2 regions of the Chromobacterium fluminis genome follow, and region 2 is predicted to be linked to the other one. Evidence: predicted binding sites of a transcription regulator. Region 2 holds the regulator's gene; the other holds the start of a gene.
The links. Region 2 encodes FNR, which switches genes on or off when oxygen is low (the NO sensors DNR and NnrR bind a similar motif). Its sites were predicted from a motif close to TTGATNNNNATCAA; they were not measured.
Positions count from the first base shown of each region.

Region 1: HA052_RS02380 (M61 family metallopeptidase) is a predicted target of FNR. The motif match lies at 4,027-4,040, and genes of this name have one in related genera.

Region 1 covers NZ_JAAOMA010000002.1:195,566-201,221, reverse strand. The annotation lists gene pepN (aminopeptidase N) at 1-2,091, opposite strand, end outside; gene HA052_RS02380 (M61 family metallopeptidase) at 2,174-3,952, opposite strand; gene ccoN (cytochrome-c oxidase, cbb3-type subunit I) at 4,424-5,656, shown strand, end outside.
Region 2 covers NZ_JAAOMA010000018.1:22,355-28,010, reverse strand. The annotation lists gene HA052_RS13850 (methyl-accepting chemotaxis protein) at 1-180, opposite strand, end outside; gene HA052_RS13845 (alanine/glycine:cation symporter family protein) at 745-2,160, shown strand; gene hemN (oxygen-independent coproporphyrinogen III oxidase) at 2,228-3,634, opposite strand; gene fnr (fumarate/nitrate reduction transcriptional regulator Fnr) at 3,744-4,490, shown strand; gene HA052_RS13830 (DUF1853 family protein) at 4,693-5,616, opposite strand; gene HA052_RS13825 (RNA methyltransferase) at 5,606-5,656, opposite strand, start outside.

The sequences.
Region 1 (5,656 bases), on a different contig from region 2:
GTCCAGGCGGTTCAACATGGCCAATGCGCGGTTTTTCAGATCGCGCTTGCCCGCGTCTTGCGGCTTGTAATCGCGGGTCTGGCTCAGCTCGTACGCCTCACGCCACTCGCCGCGCAGCGCCTGCGCCAGCTCGTCCAGTACGAAATCGCGCACCTGATGGATGCTTGCCGGATCGGCCTCCTCCACCATCTCCAGGATTTCCGCCTCGGAAGGCAGGGCCAGCATCAGAGCCTTGAACGCCGGATCGGCGACATGGTCCTTGAGCACCGCGCGGAAGGCGGCGACGAAGGTTTCGGGCAACTTCAGCTCGCCGCCGCCGGCCAGCGTCGCCAACAGCTGCTTGAACAGGCGCTCGGCCAAAGTTTGGCCGGCTTCCCAACGGCTGAAGCTATCGCTGTCGTTGGCCATCAGGAAAGCCAGTTGGTCGTCGCGCCAATCGAAATCCAGCTTCACCGGCGCGGAGAAACCGCGCAGCAGCGAAGGCACCGGCTCGGCCGGCACGCCGACGAAGGTGAAGCTCTGCTCCGCCGCCTTGACGTCCAGCACCCGGGTGCCGCCCTGCGCTTCGGCTTCGCCCTCCAGCCGCAGCGGCAGGTCGGCGCCGTCGGCGCCCACCAGACCCAGGGCCAGCGGGATGTGGAAGGGCTGCTTCTGCTCCTGGCCCGGGGTGGCCGGGCAGGATTGGCGCACGTTCAGAGTGTAGCTGCGCGCCACGCTGTCGTAGCGGCCGCTGACGCTGAGCACCGGGGTGCCGGCCTGGCTGTACCACAAGCCGAACTGGCCCAGGTCCACGTCGTTGGCGTCGGCCATCGCCGCGCGGAAGTCGTCGCAAGTCACCGCCTGGCCGTCATGGCGTTTGAAATAGAGATCCATGCCCTTGCGGAAACCGGCTTCGCCCAGCAGGGTGTGATACATGCGCACCACTTCCGCGCCTTTTTCATACACCGTCATGGTGTAGAAATTGTTCATCTCGATATAGCTGTCCGGGCGGATGGGGTGAGAAGTGGGGCCCGCGTCCTCCGGAAACTGGTGAGCGCGCAGGCCCTTGACGTCCTCGATTCGCTTGACCGCGCGGCTGCTCATGTCGGCGCCGAACTCCTGGTCGCGGAACACGGTCAGCCCTTCTTTCAGCGACAGCTGGAACCAGTCTCGGCAGGTAACGCGGTTGCCGGTCCAGTTGTGGAAGTATTCATGGCCGATCACCCGCTCCACACCCTGGAAGTCGGCGTCGGTGGCGGTGTCCTTGCGCGCCAGCACGTACTTGGTGTTAAAGACGTTAAGGCCCTTGTTCTCCATCGCGCCCATATTGAAGTCGCCGACGGCGACGATCATATAGATGTCCAGGTCGTATTCCAGGCCGAAACGTTGCTCATCCCACTTCATCGAGTGCTTCAAAGACTCCATCGCGTGCTGGGTCTTGTCCTGATCGGCAGGCTCGGTCCAAATCTCCAGCGCCACTTCGCGGCCGCGCATGGTGACGAACCTGTCCTTCAGCGCCGTCAGTTTGCCGGCCACCAAGGCGAACAGATAAGACGGCTTCTTGTACGGATCCACCCATTTCACCCAGTGGCGCTTCTTGTCCACCATGCCCTCGCCCACCTTGTTGCCGTTGGAGAGCAGCACCGGGAATTTGTGCTTGTCCGCCATGATGGTGGTGGTGAACTTGGCCATCACGTCGGGACGGTCCAGGTAATAGGTGATTTTGCGGAAGCCTTCCGGCTCGCACTGAGTGAACAGATTGCCGTTGGACGCGTACAAGCCCATCAGGCTGGTATTGGCCGCCGGATCGATCTCGGTTTCCACTTCCAGGATGAAGCTGTCCGGCACGCCGCGCACGGTCAGTTGATCGTCGGCCAGCGCGTAGCCGCCTTCGCCCAGGCGTTCGCCGTCCAGCGTCACCGCCACCAGCGCGGCGCTGCCGTCCAGCACCAGATCGTCCCGGTGCGCGGCCTTGTCGTTGCGGGTCACCACCAAGCGCGCGTGCACGCGGGTGGCGTCGTCTTCGATGTCGAAGCTCAGATCGACCCGGTCAATCAGAAAAGCGGGGGCTGCGTAGTCGTTGCGGTACTTGACTTGCGGCTGTTGAGCCATGTCTACGTCTCCTTCGATGCCGGCTGCGCCGGTCTTGGCTGGAGGGGAACGGCGCCGGGGCGCGGCGCCGGCCCGATGAATGTTAGCGGCGCAGCCACCGGGCGCCGTCGTCCTGCAACAGCAGGCGGCAGGCGTCGGCAGGCGCGGCTTGCAGCTCTACTTCCGCGCTGATCAGCTCATCGCGGCGGAAGCAGTGCAGTTTCAGCTTAGCGCCCGGCTGGTAACGCGCCAGCGCCTTGTCCAAATCCACCGCCTTGAGCTTGTCTATGGCCACGATCACATCGCCGCCGGACAGCCCGGCGCGCTGCGCCGCGCCGCCGTCGTAGACGTTGATCACGCGCACGCCCTGGGCCTCGGCCACCGCCTTGACGCCCAGGCTGGCCGGAGCCGGCTTGCCGCTCAGCGCCAGGCCGCCGCGATCGCCGGCGTTGGCCGCCGGCTCAAAGCGCAGTTCCACGCCCTGGGCAGCCAGCAGCTCGGCCAGCGGCAAGGGCTCGACGCCGCGCAACGCTCGGTCGAAGAAGGCTTTGAGGTCCAGGCCGGTGGCGGCCTGCGCCAGGCTTTCCCACTCGTCCTCGGCCAGGCCTTTGCCGTCGTCCAGCCATTTGCGCCACAGCGCGCGCATCACGTCGTCCAGCGACTGACGGCCCTGGCTGTCGCGGCGTATGGTCAAGTCCAGCGCCAACGCGGCCAACGCGCCCTTGGTGTAATAGCTGACGATGCTGTTGGGGCTGTTTTCGTCTTGCCGGTAGTACTTGGTCCAGGCTTCGAAGCTGGATTGCTCCAGCGTCTGCTTCAAGCGGCCGGCGCCGCGCTCCACGCCGCTGATGGTTTCCGCCAGCAGGCCCAGATAGCGCTTCTCGTCTATCAGGCCGCAGCGCACCAGGCTCAGGTCGTCGTAATAGGAGGTGATGCCCTCAAAGGCCCACAGCAAACGGGTGTAGCCTTCCTGATTCAGGTCGTAGGGCGTGAACGCCGCCGGCTTCATCCGCTTGACGTTCCAGCTGTGGAAATATTCGTGGCTGATCAGGCCCAACAGTTTCAGATAGCCGTCGCTAATCTCCTCGACGCCCTGTTGCGGCAAGTCGTCGCGGTTGGCCACCAGCGCGGTGGAGGCGCGATGCTCCAGGCCGCCGTAGACGTCTTTGCCGACGAAAAGCATGAACACGTAGCGTTCGAACGGGGCCGGCTCGCCAAACAACTTGATCTGGTATTCGCAAATTTTCTTGGCGTCGCGCGCCAAGCGCTTGAGGTCGGCGCGGAAACGACCGGAGACGACGAATTCGTGCGGTACGCCGCAGGCTTTGAAGCTGACGCGTTCGAAAGCGCCCAGTTCCACCGGATGGTCGATCAACTCGTCGTAGGAAGCCGCCTGATAGCCGCCGAAGCCGGTTTTCTTGTCCGCGCCGCGCGCCGGCAAGCTGGTCGCCACTTTCCAGTCGGCGTAGGCCTTGCCTTCCGGCGGCAGGATGTCCACCGAGCAGGCCTCGTTTTCATAGCCGTCAGCCGCCAGGAAAACGCTGGTGCCGTTATAGAAGCCTCGCTGCGCGTCCAGATACGCTCCGCGCACGGAGAGATCAAACGCATAAACTTTATAGCGCAGAACCAGCGAGCCCTTGACCGGCGCGGCTTGCCAGCTGTTTTTTGTCAACTGGACCAGCTGCACCGCTTTTCCCGCGGATTCCGCGCGAATTTCCACAATATGCTTGGAGAACTCCCGGATCATGTAACTACCCGGAATCCAAGCCGGCAACGAGAAAATCTGGCCGTTCTTAGCGGGTTTGGGAACGGTCAGGACGACCTCGAAAAGATGCGCCTCCGGGGCGCATGGACATAGGGTGTAGCGGACGGAAACGGTCATGATCTGCCTGCAATCGTTGCAAAACCTTCTGATTTTAGCACTTGCCGCGGGTAAACGCTGCGTTTTATGACATCTTGATCCAGGTCAAGAAGGCTGGGCCGCCAGACAATACAATCTCGCCAGTGGCAACAGTATTTGCAAGAACTGTCACGCTCGCTTGAGACATAAATAAAGACAAATGGGAAAGCGACATCCCCCGGCCGTCCAAACTGGCCCGATATGGGTAATTGATTTAGAATGCCGGGTTAACTAAATGGGGAAATTGCGCTGTCGCAATACGGGATGAACTGCTAATACAGACATCAGTACCGCTGCGACCCGGGTCAAGCGCTTGATTTTAATAAAAGTCGATTTCCCTGCGGCTTCGTCTGGATACAGTCACATCGGTACAGATTGGGACAGTCGCCCGGACTTCAAGCCGTCGATTAGATATGTCACGTTCTGAGTTAGCAACCTTGGAGAAAAACCTAAATGGAAACGCAATCCACTTATAACTATAAGGTGGTGCGCCAATTTGCCATCATGACCGTCGTGTGGGGCATTGTCGGCATGTTGGTGGGCGTCATCATTGCGGCCCAACTGGTCTGGCCCGATTTGAACTTCGGCCCCTGGTTCCACTTCGGCCGCCTGCGCCCGCTGCACACCAATGCGGTCATCTTCGCCTTCGGCGGCTGCGGTTTGTTCGCCACTTCCTACTACGTAGTGCAGCGTACCTGTAACGTCCGGCTGATCTCCGACAAGCTCGCCGCCTTCACCTTCTGGGGCTGGCAGCTGGTGATCGTGCTGGCCGCCATCACCTTGCCGCTGGGCCTGACCACCAGCAAGGAATACGCGGAGCTGGAATGGCCAATCAAACTGCTGATCGCGGTGATCTGGATTGTTTACGCCATCGTTTTCTTCGGCACCATCGCCATCCGCAAGGTCAAGCACATTTACGTGGCCAACTGGTTCTACGGCGCCTTCATCCTGGCCGTGGCCCTGCTGCACATCGTCAACTCCGCCTTCGTGCCGGTGTCGCTGTGGAAATCCTACTCCGCCTACTCCGGCGCCGTGGACGCCATGGTGCAATGGTGGTACGGCCATAACGCCGTGGGCTTCTTCCTGACCGCCGCCTTCCTCGGCATGATGTACTACTTCATCCCGAAACAGGCAGGCCGTCCGGTTTACTCCTACCGCCTGTCCGTGGTGCACTTCTGGGCGCTGATCTTCACCTATATGTGGGCGGGCCCTCACCACCTGCACTACACCAGCCTGCCGGACTGGACCCAATCCGTAGGCATGGTGTTCTCCCTGGTACTGCTGGCTCCGAGCTGGGGCGGCATGATCAACGGCATCATGACCCTGTCGGGCGCCTGGCATAAGCTGCGCACCGACCCGGTGCTGAAATTCCTGGTGGTGTCGCTGTCCTTCTACGGCATGTCCACCTTCGAAGGCCCGATGATGTCGATCAAGACCGTCAACGCCTTGTCCCACTACACCGACTGGACCATCGGCCACGTGCACTCCGGCGCGCTGGGCTGGGTGGGCTTCATCACCATCGGTTCCATGTACTACCTGATTCCTCGCCTGTTCGGCCGCGAATCCATGTTCAGCCTGAAGCTGGTTGAAGCCCATTTCTGGCTCGCCACCGTCGGCGTGGTGCTGTACATCGCCGCATTGTGGATCTCCGGCGTGACCCAGGGCCTGATGTGGCGCGCGCTGAAC
Region 2 (5,656 bases):
TAGCGGCTGGATATAGGACACCCCGACTCTTTCCTTTTGCGAAAAGTCGATATTGTCCTGATTGGTTCGATACAGACCGTACACCATATAGAGTAAGGCGACGGCAAAGACCGTGCCGATCAGCGCAAAGCGGCTGGGGTAGCTCAAGCGCTGCATCAGCCTTACCACGGGTGTTGTCATGATTTCGCTCCTGACTGTGGCGGCGACGTCCGCAATGTGGACGTCTGCTTCGCCAGTTCCAGAATAGGCAATTTTCACGGGCTGCGATTGCCGCATGAAATGCGATGGCGTGTCGGATGGTCCGCGCATCAGTTCGTCTCGGGAAAGCGCGTGAGCTTTGTCTTGTCAGGATAGGGTGGATAAGCGGCAATAATGCCTGAGTCATCAAAAATGACTTTGGATTGTTTGGACATTGGGTAAATGTTCGGCTATCCGGAATAGTTAAATGACAAAGGCGTGCTTCGAGGCGGGGGAATGGACGTTTGCGCGGCTTTGGCCGAGATCGCCCGGCATTGCCAGCAATCACTCTATTTTGTTAAATTCGCCGGGTTTTGCATTGAAACAGTCTGACGAAGCCGTGTCCTGAACCCGGCGACCCGACGGTCGCGGGGAACGGTTTCGTCAAGGCCGCAATCTTCAAGCCCGGCGACAAGACCGCGGCGAGGACAACCTTCCAGTCTGCAATCCTTCCGGCGCGCGTCGCCTATTTTCCAGATTGCCACGCTCAGAGCTTTAAGAGGATCCATGGACTTGCTTCATTCGTTTATCAATGCCGCCAATGATGTGATTTGGGGCAAAATGCTGATTGGCCTGTTATTGGCCGTCGGCTTGTATTTCTCGCTGCGCTCCGGTCTGCTGCAGCTGCGGCTTTTTGCGCGCGGCTGGCGCGAGATGATGGGCGGCCGCGGCGGCCACCGCAGCAAGGACGACATCTCGCCGTTCCAGGCCTTCGCCACCGGCCTGGCTAGCCGGGTGGGCACCGGCAACATCGCCGGCGTGGCCATCGCCATCGCTGCCGGCGGACCCGGCGCGGTGTTCTGGATGTGGCTGACCGCCATGCTGGGCATGGCCAGCGCTTTCGCCGAATCAACCTTGGCGCAGCTGTTCAAGACCAATCACCATGACGCCACCTTCCGCGGCGGTCCGGCTTATTACATCCAGAAAGGCCTGGGGCAACGCTGGCTGGGCGTGATCTTCGCCTTATGCCTGATTCTGGCTTTCGGCCTGGTGTTCAACGCGGTGCAGGCCAACTCCATCGTGGCGGCCACCGAGGGCGCCTGGGGCTGGAACCGCTATATGGTGGGCATCGCCCTGGTAGTGATGAGCGCGCCCATCATCTTTGGCGGCGTGCGCTCGGTGGCGCGTGTGGCTGAATGGCTGGTGCCGGTGATGGCGGCCATCTATTTGCTGATGACCTTCTATGTGCTGGCGGTGCATGCCGCCGAGCTGCCCGGTCTGATTGTGTTGATCGTCAAGAGCGCTTTCGGCCTGGAGCAGGCGGCGGGCGGTTTCGCAGGCTACGCCGTGAGTCAGGCGATGATGCTGGGCATCAAGCGCGGTCTGTTTTCCAATGAGGCGGGCATGGGTTCCGCTCCCAACGCGGCCGCGACGGCGACCTCGCGCCATCCGGCAAGCCAGGGCGCGATTCAGATGTTCGGCGTCTTCATCGACACCATGGTGATCTGTACCGCCACGGCTGCCATCATTCTGCTGTCCGGGGTGCATGATCAGGGTTTGAGCGGGGTGGCGCTGACGCAGAAGGCCATCGAGGCCCAGTTTGGTCCGATCGGGGCGTCCTTCCTGGCGGTGGCGATGTTCTTGTTCGCCTTTTCCACCATCATCGGCAATTACGCTTACGCCGAGGGCAATGTCGAATTCATTCGCAGCAATAAGTGGATTTTGTTGGTGTTCCGGCTGATCGTGCTGGCGATGGTAATGTTCGGCGCTGTGGCCAGCTTGCCGCTGGTGTGGGACATGGCCGACTTCGCCATGGGTTTGATGGCCTTGATCAACCTGGTGGCCATTGTATTGTTGTCGCGTTACTTCTTCATCGTGTTGAAGGACTACGAGCGTCAGTTGAAGCAAGGCGAGTCCACTCCTGTGTTCAAGGTGGCGGATTACCCGGAACTGGCGGCCAAGGTGGAAAAAGACATCTGGTAAGCCTATGCCAGGCCCCAACGATAAACAGCCCGCGTCCAGACGCGGGCTGTTTTGTCATGGGGCTGGCTCAAATGGTTTTGGAGTAGCGAGCTTGAGTACGGCGCTCCCGCAGGTGCCGGTCGAAGATCATCGCGATATTGCGGATCAGGAAGCGGCCCTTGGGTTCCACCATGATGAAGTCGCCGTCGAAGGACAGCAGGCCCAGTTGCTGGTATTCGCGGATCTGCGGCAGCTCTTCGGCGAAGTACTCGGCGAAGTTGATGCCGTGAATTTCTTCCAGCGCTTCCACCGACAGCGAGAAACGGCACATCAGGCCCTGGATGATGCTGCGGCGCAGGATATCGTCATTGTCCAGCGTCAGTCCGCGCAGCACCGGCAGATGGCCGCTGTCCAGCGCCGCGTAGTAGCTGTCCAGGTCTTTGGCGCTCTGGCTGTAGCAGGGGCCGACCTTGCCGATGGAGGACACGCCAAGGCCAATCATGTCGCAGTCCGCATGCGTGGAGTAACCCTGGAAATTGCGTTGCAGCCGGCCCTGGCGCAGGGCGGAGGCCAATTCGTCGTCCGGCTTGGCAAAGTGATCCATGCCGATGAACACATAACCGGCATCGGATAGACGTTGCACCGAGTCCTGCAGGATGTCCAGCTTGGTTTCCGGCGACGGCAGATCGGCCTCGTTGATGCGGCGCTGCGGCATGAACACGGTGGGCAGATGGGCGTAGTTGTACAGCGCCAGCCGGTCCGGACCGATGGCGATCACCTTGTCCAGCGTGCGGCGCACCGATTCCCGGCTCTGCAAGGGCAGGCCGTAGATCAGATCGACGCTGACGGACTTGAAGCCGGCGTCGCGCGCCGCCTGGATCACCTCCAGCGTTTCCTCCTCGGATTGCACGCGGTTCACCGCCTGCTGCACCGCGGGCTCGAAGTCCTGGATGCCGACGCTGATGCGGTTGAAGCCGAATTCAGCCAGCTTGAAAATTGTAGCCGCGCTGACTTTGCGCGGGTCTATTTCTATGGAATACTCCCCCTCCTTCAAGAACTCGAAATGAGTCTTGAGCAAGGTCATCAATCGTTCCAGTTGCGCGTCGGACAGGAACGTTGGGGTGCCGCCGCCGAAATGCAGCTGTATCACCTGCTCTCGACGGCCCAGACAGGAGGCGACCATCCGGACTTCCTTTTCCAGGTAGTCCAGATACAAGTCGGCTTTGCCGCTGTCCTTGGTGATGATCTTGTTGCAACCGCAGTAGTAGCAGATAGTGTTGCAAAAAGGTATATGAGCGTACAATGATAAAGGTTTCCGGTTGGCGCCGATGCTGCGCTGCCGTAGCCAGTGGATGTAGTCTCTTTCGGCAAAACCCGGCGTAAAGCGATCCGCTGTCGGGTATGACGTATATCTAGGACCTGTCCCGTCGAGGCGTTCAATCAGAGCGCGGTCGAATTCAAAATGGGCAGGAGAAAATGGGTGGGTGGTCTTCATGTCGTATTTGGATAGCAAAACCTCTGGTGGACTGGTAAATTTGCGGAAATCCTGCGAATTTCGCTTTGATAAGGGTCAAGCTTCATCGCAAGCTTGTACTAAACATGCCATGTCCGATCAGAATCATATCTCTTTGCATAACCTGAAGGTCTCCTGCTCCAACTGCAGCCTGAAGGAACTCTGTCTGCCTGTGGGGCTCAACCGCGAGGAGCTGACCCAGCTTGACGCGGTGATCCGCCAGAGCCGTCGTTTGAAGCGCGGCGAATACCTGTTCCGAAGCGGCGAGGGCTTCCGCTCTCTGTTCGCGGTGCGTACCGGCTTCTTCAAGACCAGCGTGGCCAGCCAGGACGGCCGCGAACAGGTGACCGGCTTCCACATGTCCGGCGAACTGATGGGTTTGGACGGCATTTCCGCCAATGTTCACGGTTGCGACGCCATCGCGCTGGAGGACAGCGAGGTGTGCGAGTTGCCGTTCAGCCGCATGGAGAGCCTGGGTCGCGAAATTCCCACCTTGCAGCACCACTTCTACCGACTGATGAGCCGCGAGATCGTTCGCGATCAAAATGTAATGTTGCTATTGGGCAACATGAAGGCGGAAGAACGTCTAGCCGCTTTCTTGCTCAATTTGTCCCAGCGTCTGTCCACCCGGGGCTTCGCCGCCAATGATTTCATCCTGCGCATGAGCCGCGAGGAAATCGGCAGCTTCCTGGGGTTGAAACTGGAAACCGTCAGCCGCACGCTGTCCAAGTTCCAGCAGCAAGGCTGGATCACGGTAGACCATAAGCATATCCAGCTAGTGATGGTGGATGAGTTGAAGGCGCTGATTTCCGGCTGCGCCCACGCCAACGGCCATTGATTCCGCCGCTTAGGCAGAGTCGTGAAAGACGCAAGAGCGTGTTTACGATCTTGCGAGCTAAGGCGAGACAAGGCGAAAGCGGCTGAGAAAGCGGAATGTACACGTGGTACATGAGCATTTCGAAGCTGGTTTCAACGCCGTATCGCCGACGCGCAGCGGATTGTAAACAGGTTCTTAGGCAAGCCATCGGGCTTGCCTTTTTTCATGGGGACGGCGCGCAGTCGGCGATTTGCCGCAGCAGCCGCGACAAGGGCGCTTCTTGAGGCCATCCGGGCGGCACGGCGAAGCCGCGCGCCACTTCGTGCCAGTCGCCGTCGGGGCCGGGTTGCAGTTCGGCCAGCAGCTGCGGCGCCTCGGCCTGTTCCAGCCGCGCGCGCAGTTCCGCCGCGTCGGCGGTGTGTTCCCGCGAGAGGCGCGCCGGCGCCAGCCAGCTGAGCCTGGGCAGCCAGGCCCAGCGGGAGTCCGCGTTCAACGCAGGCCAGTCGCCGCGCAGCGGCCAGTATTGCCCGTAGAGGGGCAGAGCGCCGGGCGGAGGTTCCGGCGAGGTGTCCAGGGCGTGGAACAGCCAACCGCTGAGCCGGGCGCCGACAGCGCAGCCGTCGAAGCCCGCCGGCAGCGCAGCTTGCGCCGCGGGATGGCGGGACAGGCGCAGCTGGGTCTGCAGCTTATGGGCTTTCAGCGCCCAGGCGTCGCGCAGGCTGGGGCCGGTCAGCGTATCGGCGCTGCGGCCTAGTTGCAGGTAGAACTTGCTGGCGGCTTCCAGATGCAGCGGTTGGCCGTCGAGGCGCAAAAGGAAGTCGAATTCGCCGACGGTGCGGCCGTCCGGACCGCGCACCGGCAGATTGCTGGCGACCAGTTCGATGTGCGGCGCCAAGCGGAACCAGAAGGACAGCAAGCGCTCGGCGTAATGGCCCAGACGGCGGGTGGGCTGGCGCGCCAGCCAGTGCTGCAGCTCGGCCGGATCGGCGTCCAGCGCTTGCAGCAAGGCCGGGCCGTCTGCCCCCAGCAGCCGTTGTGGCGGGATGTCCGCGCCGCTGCGCCAGGGGGAGGGCGCGGAGAGCAGAAAAGCCAGATCGCGCACCGCCGGATGCGCGTAGGGCAGGGTGAACGGCGGCTTATTCGCCATCCGGTCCGGGCGCGTCGCGGCGGACTTCGCCGTCGGCGGC